Regions from separate parts of the Bradyrhizobium sp. DN3 genome, predicted to be linked through region 1. Evidence: riboswitches for the same ligand, from Rfam matches in the RefSeq annotation. Region 1 holds a riboswitch; each other region holds the start of a gene.
The links. A riboswitch is a leader RNA that binds a small molecule or an ion and turns the genes downstream of it on or off. The one in region 1 is predicted to bind cobalamin.
Positions count from the first base shown of each region.

Region 1 (3,407 bases):
GTCCGGCCCCATCCGCAGCAATCGCGGCATCATCGACAAATATATCGGCGATGCCATCATGTCTTATTGGGGCCCGCCCTTCATCGAGGAGGACGAGCAGGCGATGCTCGCCGGCCTTGCCGCCATCGAGATGGCCGATCAGGTGCCCGCGCTCCAGAAGCAGCTGCCGGATCTGCTCGGCATCCGCGCCATGCCGGCGCCGTGCGATCTGCGCATCGGCATCGCCACCGGCGAGGTCCTGACCGGCAGCATCGGCTCCGAGCTGATGATGAGCTTTACCGTGATGGGTGACGCCGTGAACCTCGCCTCGCGGCTGGAGGCCGCCAACAAGGCCTACGGCACCCGCATCCTGATCTCGCAAGCAACGGCGGATGCGATCGGCCACAGCTCGAACTGCGTGAGATCGATCGGCTCGCGGTCGCGGGGCAGCGCGCACCGCAAGCTGTTTTCGAGGTGATGGGCAGGGCCGGCGCACTCACCGATGCGCAAGCGCGCCTGCGCACGCTCTATGCCGAAGGTCTCGACGCCTATCGCGCCGGGCATTTCGACGATGCCCGCGCCGCGTTCAACGCCGCGCTCGAAGCGGTCCCCGGCGACGGTCCCTCGCGTACGCTGCTCGGCCGCATCGCGCAGTTCGAGGTCAACCCGCCGGACGTGGGTTGGGACGGCGCCTGGCGGCTGGAGCAAAAATAGCGGTGCCTGCCGTCCGGCGTCGCCGACCGGAAAAAACGATTCTACTCCATAACGATGTTCGCCGTGACCTATTTCCCGGGCTTAGGCTCGACGTCCCTGAGGCGTCAGATGGGGACACGCCGATGACACACCTTGAGGACAGGCTCGAACGGTTCGAGACGCTCTCCGCCGAGTGCGAGCTGATCGCCAAGCTCGCCACCGACAGCACCAAGCGCGAGTTCTATCTGAAGCTCGCCGAGCAGTACCGCCAGCTGGCAGTGGATATGCGGCAGGCGATCGCGACCAGCGCTGCTGCTTGAGGCCGACTGCAATCCGTTCTTAACATTTGGCGCGCATTCTCAGACGCATGCGGGCGTCGCTGATTGGCGATGGCTCGCGGTGGGAAGGCCGGGGCTCGTTGCGATGCAGCGCGCCTCGCGAGTGTCACTTGCCATGTTTGACGGGCAATCCCATGCGCCTCGTTGCAGTGATCATATTCGCGCTCATGACGGCGGCCTGCGATCAGGAGCAGGACATCACCGGCTCGACGTCGACCTGCCCGATGCGAAACTACAGCTACAATCCTCGCGACATGAACCAGTGCGTCAGCGCCTGCAAGTCATGCGATCACGGCACCACGGTCACCTGCACGACCTCCTGCACCCTCAAGGGGGCTCGCTGAGTTCTTGATGCGTGCGAAGGTCGGGAGCGACGCACCCAAAGTCGCTGACGACGCGCCAAAAGACAGGAGGCCGTCGGCGGTGCCCAGGCACCGGAACGATTCACTTGGATCAATCATTGAAGGAAGCGGGCAAGACGTGGAGTCCGATTGAATGGGTATGCTCGATCCCGGCCGGCTCCTGGTGTCGTGCTCGCATTGCGACGCTTGGCCGATGGCTGCCAACGTCAAACGTTCAAGCTGGTCGGCATTCCCGCGTGAGGTCCGTTTCGTGTGTTCGCGCTGCCGCCGCGAGGAGACAGCGATCGTCTCTGCCTCCGGCGAACTAACGCCGATCAAGCGCATCGATGTTCCGCCACGCGACGTCGCCGTCGCTTGGGCGCAGGCCCAGCGCCCGCGAGGGCGGACGTAGCTGCTGGGCCTCTGCTTGCGGGACGCACCGGTAGCGGCGAGTTGTCGCTGCCAGATGCAACCAGCCGATTGACTCCCGGGCTGCACGACTCGTAAAAGATCCACGACGGTTCTCCTCACGGAGATCAAAAGGGAACGTGGTGCGAGATTTTCCCAACGCTGGGATCTTCTCAATGCCATGGCTGCCCCCGCAACTGTAAGCGGCGAATCTCTCGTCCTATGCCACTGGGAATCTCGGTCCTGGGAAGGCGACGGAGAGGTCACGACCCGCGAGCCAGGAGACCTGCCGTCAGCCGTGGTCACACGCGAAGATGTCGGTCGGGGAGTACAGACATTAGCTTCACCGGAGCGATTGATCGCTCCGTCGTGAAACCTCGTTCGCTGTGACGTGCCACTGACGTCCTGCCGAGGTTTTATTCGCATGTCTTCCGTTTCCGCCGCCGTCCGGTGCCGTCGCACGGCCTGGCTGGCGTCCAGCTTCATCATTCCCGTTGTTGTCTTCAATATGAGGGGCGCCCGCGCCCAGACTGCCGCCGAGCAGTTGCCACCGGTCGAAGTGACCAGGCCCGACGATCAGAACCGCACGCGTGCCAGGGCGACCAGCGATGGCGACACGGGGAGGCGCCGGGCGATGCCGAACGGCGCGCCGACACGGACCGGCTCGTCCGGCTCTGGCGGCGAGGCGGCCAGCAACAATGGAGGCATCGTCGGCGCCGCCACGAGCGTCATCACGGCCGCCGACATCGCCCATGCGCCGTCGCAGACGCTTGCCGAGATCATCTCGACGCAAGTACCGGGCGCCCAGATCACGACGTTCTATGGCGGTCCGATCGGCGCCAAGACCAGTGTCGACCTGCGCGGCTTCGGCGCGTTCGCAACCGCCAACACGCTGGTGCTGGTCAACGGACGACGGCTGAACGACATCGACATGGCGCAGGTGGACCTTGCTACCATCCCGCTCAATTCCATCGAGCGTATCGAGATCACGCGCGGCAATTCCGGTGCGGTGCTCTATGGGGACAATGCGGTCGGCGGCGTCATCAACATCGCCACCAAGAACGGCGTCGGCGGACCGCCCATGGCCGCGCGCATCGAGGCCGGCTTCGGCTAGTTCAACACCAGGCTCGGCAACGTCTCGACATCGCTCAATTCCGGTCCGTGGTCGACCTCGTTTTACGGCAATACCGTCAAGACCGATGGCTATCGCGACAACAATCGCTATTCCCAGGAGAACGGTATCGGCAATCTGAACTACACGACGCCGGGGTTGACTGCTTTCCTGACCGTGACCAGCGACAATCAGGAACTGCGACTGCCGGGGGGCCGCACCGTCGATCCCTCGATCGGCCTCGACGAGCTCGCGACTAACCGGAAGGGGACCAGCACGCCCTTCAACTATGCTAACCAGCAAGGTATTGGCGCGACAGCGGGCTTCACAAAAACCCTGGTGAACGGCGTCGATCTCATCGTCGACGGCGGCATGCGCGACAAGAGGCAGCAGAGTGCATTCTTCTCCAGTCCGACGCCGGCGCCCGCCTTGTTCACCTCGACCTATGTCGAGGCCGATCTGACGACATGGTCGATCACGCCGCGGCTCAGCGTGAAGAGCCTTCTGTTCGGAATGCCGTCCCAGCTCTTGACCGGC
Region 1 is NZ_JAULLN010000030.1:1,840-5,246, reverse strand. It holds partial or broken gene AAE027_RS32655 (adenylate/guanylate cyclase domain-containing protein) at 1-693, shown strand, start outside; gene AAE027_RS32650 (hypothetical protein) at 816-992, shown strand; gene AAE027_RS32645 (hypothetical protein) at 1,145-1,354, shown strand; gene AAE027_RS32640 (hypothetical protein) at 1,506-1,763, shown strand; cobalamin riboswitch at 1,853-2,067, shown strand; partial or broken gene AAE027_RS32635 (TonB-dependent receptor) at 2,268-3,407, shown strand, end outside.

Region 2 (3,407 bases), on a different contig from region 1:
CCGATGTCCCTTGGCGTCGCGGTCTCCTCGAGACCGCGGCTCTCGCGAAAAACGACGTGCATCAGATGCCAGATCCTGAAAGACCAAGTCCTGACCTGATCGCGGCCTCGTCGATATCACCGTGCTCGCCAATCACGACGAGCTTCGACTGCCGTACGCCGGCAGCCCAGGGCTTATCGAACTGGTGGCGCACGCGCTCGCCGACCGCTTGCAACAACAGGCGCATCGGCTTGCCCGCGACCGCGATATAGCCTTTCGCACGCAGCACGTTCTGCTCGCGCGCCAGGCGCTGGACGGAGGCGACCAGCGCATCGACATTAGACACTTCCGGAAGATCGATCACGACCGAGGCAAAATCGTCATGCTCGTGCTCGTCCTCGCCATCGTGATGCGACGGACGCGCGGCAAGATCGTTCTCCGCGGCAGCGCCGAGGCCGAGGATGACGCGCGCATCGATCGCGCCATCGGTGACGGGGAGCATCGGCACGCGGCGCGGCATCTCGGCGGTGATCGCGGCCTTGGCGGCTTCAATCCCCGCGGCGCCCGCAAGATCGGCCTTGGTCAACAGCACGATGTCGGCACAGGCGATCTGGTCCTCGAACACTTCCGACAGCGGCGTCTCGTGATCGAGGTTTTCGTCGGCCGCGCGCTGCGCTTCGACCGCAGCGGGATCCGGCGCGAAGCGGCCGGCCGCGACGGCTTCGGCATCGGCCAGCGCGATCACACCGTCGACCGTAATGCGCGAGCGGATCTCCGGCCAATCGAAGGCCTTCAGCAGCGGCTTTGGCAGCGCCAGGCCCGAGGTCTCGATCAGGATGTGATCGGGCCGCACTGGGCGCGCCAAGAGCTGCTCCATGGTCGGAATGAAATCGTCGGCGACAGTGCAGCAGATGCAGCCATTGGCGAGCTCGACGATGTTCTCCTCGGGGCAATTGGCGTCGGCGCACGACTTCAGGATCTCGCCATCGACGCCCTCGCTGCCGAACTCGTTGACGAGCACGGCGAGCTTCTTGCCGCCGGCATTGGCGAGCAGATGCTGGATCAACGTCGTCTTGCCGGAGCCGAGAAAACCCGTGACCACCGTGACCGGGACTTTTGCGAGCGAATTCATTCGGCGGCCTCCGGCACGACGGCAATGGGGGGAATGCGGGCAAGCGATTGCTTGCGGAATATTTCCGGCCGGCTGCGCCAGGGCACGAGGCCATCAGGCGCGGCGGCATAGGCCGCAGCGCCCGCGATCACGTCGCGCGCGTTCGCATCCGACAGGCGGCCATAGACATAGGACCAGCGGCCGGGTGCGCTGAGCGCGACCGAGCAGCCCTGGCTGCAGGCCGACAGGCATTCGACGGGAACCACGCTGACGCCATCGGGCACGCCGGCGTCCAGGATCGCACCATGCAACCGCTTGCCGGGCGTCGTCTCGCCCTCGCCAAGCGCCTGACCAGCACGGCAGGTAATGCAGACGTGAAGTGTGACCGTCATCGCCTCTTCCAGAATAAACAGCGGGAGGCGAAGAGGCGCACGAACCACTTTTCAGGGGCCCGTTTCCCCGTCGCGGAACACCCCGTCCGCCGGTCCAAAATCGTCCGCGCTGGCAGGTCTCCCGGCTTGCGGAGCAGGGCCTTGCCCTTCGATCCCCGCCTTCCCGATCCCGTCAGGGGTCAGTGGCTTCGGGCATCTCTCCGGTCACGGTCGCGGGGGCGGCTGCATTTTGGACCCAAATCTTGCCGATTCGGACCCTATCGCATTCCCTCTTCGCCTGTCATAGGACAGGAACCAACGCCGGCCCACCATTTGCCGCTGGCCGCCACTTGTCAAGCCGAAGGACTGGTACGATGACGCCTGAACCAGAGACCCAAACGGGCGAGCAAACCGACGCCCGCCACGCTGCAAAAATGGCGAAGAAGAAGGCCGCCCGCGACAAGATCATGGCGACCAAGAGCGGCGAAAAAGGCCTCATCATCGTCCACACCGGCGCCGGCAAGGGCAAGTCGTCCTCCGCCTTCGGCATGATCGTCCGCTGCGTCGCCCACGGCTTCCCCTGCGCAGTGGTGCAGTTCATCAAGGGCGCCTGGGATACCGGCGAGCGGCGCCTGCTCACCGGCCATTTCGGCGATCTCTGCCAGTTCCACGCGATGGGCGAAGGTTTCACCTGGGAGACGCAGGACCGCGCCCGCGACATCGCCGCCGCGCGCGCCGGCTGGGAGAAGGCCAAGGAGCTGATATCAGATCCCAACCTGCGCATGGTCGTGCTCGACGAGATCAACATTGCGCTGCGCTACGACTATCTCGATATCGCCGAGGTCGTCGAATTCCTCACCACGCAGAAGCCGCCGATGACGCATGTCGTCCTCACCGGGCGCAACGCCAAGGACGAGCTGATCGAGATCGCCGACCTCGTCACCGAGATGACGCTGGTCAAACATCCCTTCCGCTCCGGCATCAAAGCGCAAGCCGGCGTCGAATTCTGAGACCATCTCGCTATGGCGCGCGCGCTGATGATCCAAGGGGCCGGCTCGGACGTGGGCAAGTCGCTCATCGTTGCCGGCCTGGCGCGCGTCTTCACGCGACGTGGCCTGCGCGTGCTGCCGTTCAAGCCGCAGAACATGTCGAACAACGCGGCCGTCACCGTCGATGGCGGCGAGATCGGCCGCGCCCAGGCGCTCCAAGCGCTCGCCGCAGGCGTCGAGCCGCACACCGACATGAACCCGGTGCTGCTGAAGCCGGAGACCGATGTCGGCGCGCAAGTCGTCGTCCACGGCAAGCGCATCGCAACCGCCCGTGCACGTGACTATGCGGCGATGAAACCTTCGCTGATGGGCGCCGTGCTGGAGAGCTTTGAGCGGCTGAAGGCACGCTCTGATCTGGTGCTGGTCGAAGGCGCCGGCAGCCCGGCCGAAGTAAACCTGCGCAAGGCCGACATCGCCAATATGGGCTTTTCGCGCAAGGCCGACGTGCCGGTCGTGCTGGTCGGCGACATCGACCGCGGCGGCGTCATCGCGCAGCTCGTCGGTATCAAGACCGTGATCGATCCTGATGATGCCGCGATGATCCAGGGCTTTGTCATCAACAAGTTCCGCGGCGATCCCACGCTGTTCGATGACGGCTACAAGCTGATCGAAGCGAGGACTGCGTGGCGCGGTCTCGGCGTGCTGCCCTGGTTCGCACGCGCCGGCGAGCTGCCGGCAGAGGACGCGCTGGGCCTGCGCGATGCGCGAAAGCCGGGCCAATGCAAGATCGCCTGTCTCGCGTTATCGCGGATCGCCAATTTCGACGATCTCGATCCGCTCAAGCTCGAACCGGGCGTCGATCTCGTCATGGTGCGTCCGGGCGAAGCGATTCCTGGCGATGTCAGGCTCGTCATCATCCCCGGCTCAAAATCCACCCGCGGCGATCTCGCCTTTTTG
Region 2 is NZ_JAULLN010000013.1:206,167-209,573, forward strand. It holds gene cobN (cobaltochelatase subunit CobN) at 1-62, opposite strand, end outside; gene cobW (cobalamin biosynthesis protein CobW) at 62-1,111, opposite strand; gene AAE027_RS20755 (DUF1636 family protein) at 1,108-1,482, opposite strand; cobalamin riboswitch at 1,577-1,796, opposite strand; gene cobO (cob(I)yrinic acid a,c-diamide adenosyltransferase) at 1,836-2,471, shown strand; gene AAE027_RS20765 (cobyric acid synthase) at 2,484-3,407, shown strand, end outside.
Region 2: it holds a riboswitch for cobalamin, as region 1 does, so the genes downstream of both, AAE027_RS20755 (DUF1636 family protein) here and AAE027_RS32635 (TonB-dependent receptor) in region 1, are expected to answer to the same signal.

Region 3 (3,407 bases), on a different contig from region 1:
TGCATAGGTCGACGCAAGTTCAATCGTCCCGTCGAGCGCGATCTTCCAAGCGATAACGTACTGTTCGTCTGATTTATTGTCCCGGTGCCTGGTCCACGAAATGAAAACATATTCATTTTGGTCAGCTCCTTCAGCGACGCCCCACATTCGAGGGACGAAGTGTGCCACCTTCGAGACGTTGGAGAGAATTTGTTCTATTGTCTCACCGTCTTGCGCTCGCCACGTTGACTTGACTCTTTCGACAGGCGCGCTGTCGTTGGCGCGAACAATGTTGCTCGTCGCAGCCAGCCCGGCCAGGCAGATCAGGAATCGACCGAGACAAAACCATAGCGCGCGTCTTCCAGACATTTTCTTCATAACCGTCGGCCTATTCATCCACACGTCGTTCCAAAGCGGGTAACCTTCAACCTGTTATGCGCGAGCGCAAGAAGTTAGCGGCGACGCAACGGGGCGACCGCCGGTCCCGCGCGAGCATGCGCTCCCCTCTATGTCGCGCGCCGCTAACTTCAGTTGCCAGCGACAGCCTCAATTTGCTGTGCTGGACATGCCCAGCAGGAGGAGACTGGGCATGCCGAGGACTTGCATTCTTCGTGCCACGTAATAGACGGCAATTCGCACCGGTTTTGTGTCCTCTTTGTCGACTTTCCGACTTGCGCACGTTTCGATGGTTCCATTCAGCCTATCCATCGCGGCTTATGCATCCTCGCACGCAGCGGGTATTCGACGGCGCAGCGGAACGCCTCGGTGCCAAGTTCCTGATGAGAATTGGGAGCACGTGTGCCGCCATTGAACCGTTTGGTTCGGTATCGTTGCCGGAATGTGGGCTTTCGATCTCTGCCATGCCTTTGGGCACTTGCGGCCAAGGGGCCATGGCGCGTTTGGCGCCTCCTTTCGGCTCCGGAATTCGAGAGCAGCCTCAGCCAACTGCGCTTTGCACTCGATGGCTAACGACGCGAAGCCGATCTTCACCGCCGAGCATTTGGAGTCGGGCTGGCACCGCAAATCAACGTGCTCGCCGGGTATGTTGCTGGCTTCGCCAGGTGTCTTGGGCCTACTCAACCCGGATCCTGTTGGTCGAGAAGGCGGCTGGATGGCGGACGTGCTCGAAGAACCGCTGGGAAGCCGGGGCTTGCATCAAATGCGTTCTGCTCGAGGCCGCAGTCCCGACCGCGCAAGCCGCATTTGTCCCTTCCACCTATCTGGCGTGCGGGCCGCGGGCAGCTCCGATGGTCATTCCGATATCGCTGATTGGAGAGCGCTTCTACATCGTCTCAACGATAGAGATGCACGGCCATTCGCGTAGCAGATGTCGCAGCATTTAGCTTGAGACAAATCTGAGAGGTTGACGGAAGAGTTCTCTTGCCGATAATCCAAGTCGTCGAGGTTCTCCGGTTTCCATTTGATCCGGAGCTAAGAGGGAAGCCGGTGAACATGCCGGCGCTGCCCCCGCAACTGTGAGCGGCGAGCCGCTGTCCAACGATGTCACTGAAGCCTGCGCGGCTTCGGGAAGGCCGGACAGCAGCGATGACCCGCGAGCCAGGAGACCTGCCCCGACAATATATTCGTCCACGGGCGGGGTGTCCCGGTGGTGCGCCAAGCAGCCGTCGCACTGCGCGACTTCCCCTGCCTGCGTCCGCCATGGCCTTTGCCCCCAACATGGGTTAACGCTATGTCTCTTCTCTCTCTTCCGGTTGCCACGCTCGGAACGCCACGCATCGGTCCCAGGCGCGAGCTCAAACTCGCTCTAGAAAGCTACTGGGCCGGAAAAAGCAGCGAACAGCAGTTGCTCGAGGACGCAGCTGGCCTGCGTGCCGCGAACTGGGCTCGTCAGAAATCTATCGGCGTCACGGTCATTCCATCGAACGATTTCTCGCTGTATGACCAGGTGCTCGACACAAGTGTCATGGTTGGCGCCATCCCGGAGATCTACGCCTCGAAAACCGAATCCGTTTCGCTCAAGACGTACTTCGCCATGGCCCGCGGTTCACAATGCGACGACCAGGGTGCGAGTTGCGGTCACGGACCGCGCGGATTTGGCGCACCCGCGCAGGAGATGACCAAGTGGTTCGATACCAACTACCACTACATGGTCCCCGAGTTTCACAGGGGACAGACTTTCAGATTGCGCTCTCGAAAGCCGATCGAGGAGTATGAGGAAGCCAAGGCCCTTGGCTTCCAGACCCGCCCTGTCCTGATCGGGCCGGTTACATTCTTGAAGCTCGGCAAGAGTGCCGATCCTGCGTTCCTGCCACTCTCACTACTGGATGATCTGATACCGGCCTATATCGAGGTTCTGCAGGAATTGGCCAAACGCGGGGCAAATTGGGTTCAGTTCGACGAGCCCTGCCTGGTTCTTGATCTGGATGAGGGGTCGCGAAAATCTTTGCTACATGCCTATGACCGGCTCGCCAAGGAGGGCCCGGCCATCAAGATCATGGTTGCCAGCTATTTCGGCGACCTCGGCGACAATCTAGACACCGCCTTGAGGCTGCCAATTGCCGGATTGCACCTCGATCTGGTTCGAGCGCCACAGTTATTGGATCAGATCATTGCCGGCGCACGAAGTGATCTCGTCATGTCGCTCGGTGTCGTCGACGGCCGGAATGTATGGCGGTCGAATTTGTCGTCGCTCCGCCAGCGGCTAGAACCCGCGATTGCGAAGCTCGGCAAGGATCGTGTACAGATCGCCCCATCCTGTTCGCTGCTTCATGTGCCGGTCGATGTTGAACTCGAGACCGGTCTCGCTTCCGACGTCAAGAGCTGGCTTGCTTTCTCGGTTCAGAAGATGCGCGAGCTTGCGATCCTGGCGCGTGCACTCGCGGGCGACCAAAATGTTGCGCCAGCCTTTGCCGAGTCGGAACGTGCCGCGACCGTCCGCCGGACTTCGCCGAAGATCCGTGATGCCAATGTCGCTGTCCGGATGAGAGCTATCGACCAGACCATGCGCCGGCGCGCCAGCACATTTGCCCGTCGTGCCGAGATCCAAAGCAATCGCTTCGGACTACCGGCTTTTCCGACCACGACGATCGGATCGTTTCCTCAGACCACAGAGGTCCGTAATGCCCGTGCGGCGCATGCGCGAGGCGCGATGAGCGACGAGCAATACGACAGGTTCCTCAAGGAGGAGACTGCGCGCGCCGTACGTTGGCAGGAGGACATCGGTCTGGACGTCCTCGTGCACGGTGAATTTGAGCGCAATGACATGGTACAGTACTTCGGCGAGCAACTCGCCGGCTTCGCATTTACCAGGAACGGATGGGTGCAATCCTACGGCTCGCGCTGCGTCAGGCCACCGATCCTGTTTGGCGATGTCTTGCGGCCGAAGCCGATCACCGTGGACTGGTGGCGCTACGCGCAATCACTAACCAGGAAGCCGATGAAGGCGATGTTGACCGGACCGGTGACGA
Region 3 is NZ_JAULLN010000020.1:132,055-135,461, reverse strand. It holds gene AAE027_RS27300 (nodulate formation efficiency C protein) at 1-375, opposite strand, end outside; cobalamin riboswitch at 1,365-1,567, shown strand; gene metE (5-methyltetrahydropteroyltriglutamate--homocysteine S-methyltransferase) at 1,670-3,407, shown strand, end outside.
Region 3: it holds a riboswitch for cobalamin, as region 1 does, so the genes downstream of both, metE (5-methyltetrahydropteroyltriglutamate--homocysteine S-methyltransferase) here and AAE027_RS32635 (TonB-dependent receptor) in region 1, are expected to answer to the same signal.

Region 4 (3,407 bases), on a different contig from region 1:
CAGTGTCCCGAGATCTCCGCGCATCATCGCGAGGCAGCCATCGCGCGTCAGGCGCAACTGACAAAGCCGACCGGCGCGCTCGGCCGGCTCGAGCAGCTCGCGATCGAGCTTGCGGGCCTGCAAGCGACGGAATCTCCTCGTGCCGCGCGCGTGCCGATCATCGTCTTCGCCGGTGATCACGGCATCGTCGCGCAGGGCGTGTCGGCCTATCCGCAAGCCGTGACGATTGCGATGATGGCGAATTTTGCCTCCGGCGGCGCCGCGATCTCGGTGCTGGCGCGCGAGCTTGGCTCCAGCCTGGAGGTGGTCGACGCCGGCACGTTGGCGCAGGAGGAGATGGCGGGAATCGTCACCGACAAGCCGCGCTCTGGGACGCGCGACTTCAGCGTGGAAGCTGCGCTCGAACCTGCGGAACTGGCATTCGCGTTTGAGGCCGGTCAGCGCGCGGTTGCGCGCGCAGCAGCCAATCAGCCCGATCTGCTGATTTTCGGCGAGATGGGCATCGGCAATACCACGACCTCGGCGGCGATCGCGGCGAGCCTGCTCGGCATCAGCGCCGAGGAGATCGCCGGCAGCGGCACCGGCATCGATGCGGCCGGACGCGCGCACAAGGCGCGGGTGATCGATGCCGCGATTGCGCGCCATGGCATTGCGAGGGCTTCGCCCGAAAGCATCCTGTGCGCCGTCGGCGGTCTCGAGATCGCGGCGATCTCAGGCGCGATCATTGCAGCTGCGCAACGCCGCATCCCTGTATTGATCGACGGCTTCATCGTGTCGGTGGCGGCGCTGGCGGCGGTGCGGATCAACCCGTCGTGCCGGCCGTTCCTGCTGCCGTCGCATCAATCGGCAGAGCAGGGGCATCGGCTGGTGCTGCGTGCGCTGAACGTGCAGCCGCTGATCAGCCTCGATCTCAGGCTTGGGGAGGGATCGGGCGCCGCGATCGCGCTGCCGCTGGTGCGGTCGGCTTGCGCGCTCCACAACGGCATGGCGACGTTTGCGCAGGCCAATGTACCGGATCGCCCGGCCTGACCCGGCTCAGGCCAATCGCTGATTGACGGAAACGACGCGCCACCCGGTGGCGAGCCGGTCGATCCGGGTGAGCGACAGCGGATCGATCACGAAGCGCAAGGCGGCGTGCGGTGTCAGATCCAGCGCGATGCAGAGCGCAGCGCGGATCGTGCCGGAATGCACGACGAGCGCTGCGGAGCCCGCGCCGATCCGCGAGAGCCCAAGCCGGACGCGCGTGACCTGATCCTCAAAGCTCTCGCCGCCCGGCGGACGTCCGCGCGCCGGATCGCTCCAGAATTGCGCATAGGCCTCGTCGCCAGCCGCGCCGATCTCGTCATGCCGACGGCCGGTCCATGCGCCAAAATCTTGTTCACTGAATTCGGGCATCAGCTCGGGCGCGAGTCCCAGCGCCTGGGCGGTCTCGACCGTGCGCCGCGACGGGCTGGCATAGCTCGCAGCGCCTCGCGGCAGGCACTGCCGCAGGGCCTGCAATTGCGCGCGATCGCCGAGATCGGCCGGCGCGTCAGCCGCGTGGATCGTCCCTGTGACGCCGTCGACCGGTGCATGCCGTATCAGCCAGAGGAAGGTCTCGCCTTCCACGCTCATCTCCGAGGAAGTTGGTTGTTGTGGCAATAACGCCGCAGCTTGCACATTGACTCTGTCTTGGTCGTAATCCTAGATGGCTTCGACGGTTTCCCCGAGAGGGGATGAAAAGGGAATGCGGTGCGGGGACATTGCCCCAATGCCGCGGCTGCCCCCGCAACTGTAAGCGGTGAATCCTTCGTCAGAAGCCACTGGGTCCTCGGTCCCGGGAAGGCGACGAAGCGGTCACGACCCGCGAGCCAGGAGACCTGCCGTCAGCCGTGGTCACACGCGAAGATGTCGGTCGGGGAGTACAGACATTCGGCTTCATCGGACGGCTGATTAGCCCAGGGTGAGACCTCGTTCGCTGTGACGTGCCACTGACGTCATACCGAGGTTTCGAACCGTGTCTTCCACCCGCATTGTACGACCGCGCCGCTTCCTGCTTGCCTCCGCAGCTCTTGCGTCACTAGCCGCCGCGGATGTATCTGCCGCACTGGCGCAGCAGGCCCGCGAACCCCTGCCGCCGGTCGAGGTGTCGCCGGCGCAATCCCGCAAGCAGGCCAAGCCGGCGGGCCGGGAGGCGCAGAGCGCCCGCCGTGCAGCTGCACGCAGACCGGCGGCCGCGTCCGCAGCGCCCAAGCCTGTCGCGCCGGCCGCCGCGGCAGCAACGCCGCTCAACAGCAATGCGGTCGCCGAAAGCGCCTCGCGGCTCGGCCTCACCGTGCGTGAAACGCCGGCGACCGTCGAGGTGATTTCGGCCGAGACGATGCGCGAGCAGGGCTATCGCACTGTCTCCGAGGTGGCGCAGGGCGCAGTCGGTGTCACCTCCGGCGACAACCCGGCTGAACCTTCGGCCTTCTCCATGCGCGGCTTCACCAACAGCCAGATCAACACGCTCTACAACGGCATCAAGATCGGTCCGCAGAACATGACCTCGCGGATCGCGGATACCGCCAATCTCGAGGCCGTGGAATTCCTGAAGGGCCCGGCCTCGCTGATCTCGGGCGAGGGCGCTGCCGGCGGCGCGATCAACTTCGTCACCAAGCAGCCGCATACCGGACCGATCCGGAATGAAGCTGACTTCTCCTGGGATTCCCTGAACTCGTTCCGCGCCCATTACGGCTCCGGCGGCAGCACCAACGTGCAGGGGCTGGACTACCGCTTCGACATCAGCCGTTCCACGCTCAACGGCTTTGCCGACGATACCAATGTCAAGACGTTCGACACGTCCGGCCAGCTCAACTACCGCATCTCCGACAGCCTCAAGGTCTGGGGCGCGATCGAATATCGGGAGGATCGCTCGAAGGCCTATTGGGGCGCGCCGCTGGTGCCGATCGCCTTCAGCGGCTCGCACGCCACGAGCGGCATCGTCTCCGGCAATTACGTCTCGAACTACAACGGAACCAATCTCGGTGCCGTCACCATCGATGATCGTACCTTCAACACCAATTACAACGTCCTCGACAATCGCAACGTCGCCCAGGAGGTCTGGCTGCGCGGCGGCTTCGAGCTGAAGCTCGCGCCCGATTTGACGCTGAAAAGCCAAACCTATGGCTACGGCGCAGAGCGCACCTGGTTCAACAACGAGATCGAGGCGTTCAATTCCACGACGAACCTGGTCGATCGCGAACGCTTCTATGTCGCACACAGCCAGCGTCTGGTCGGCAACGTCACCGACCTGATCTGGGACACTGATATCGCGGGCTTGGACAACCGGCTGGTCACGACGCTCTCGTCGAGCTATCTCGATTTCATAAGGCCGGGCGCGGCAAACTTTCCCGGCGATTCCGTTTCGCTGGTCGATCCCAACCGCG
Region 4 is NZ_JAULLN010000013.1:189,425-192,831, reverse strand. It holds gene cobT (nicotinate-nucleotide--dimethylbenzimidazole phosphoribosyltransferase) at 1-1,029, shown strand, start outside; gene AAE027_RS20675 (histidine phosphatase family protein) at 1,036-1,608, opposite strand; cobalamin riboswitch at 1,681-1,881, shown strand; gene AAE027_RS20670 (TonB-dependent receptor) at 1,997-3,407, shown strand, end outside.
Region 4: it holds a riboswitch for cobalamin, as region 1 does, so the genes downstream of both, AAE027_RS20670 (TonB-dependent receptor) here and AAE027_RS32635 (TonB-dependent receptor) in region 1, are expected to answer to the same signal.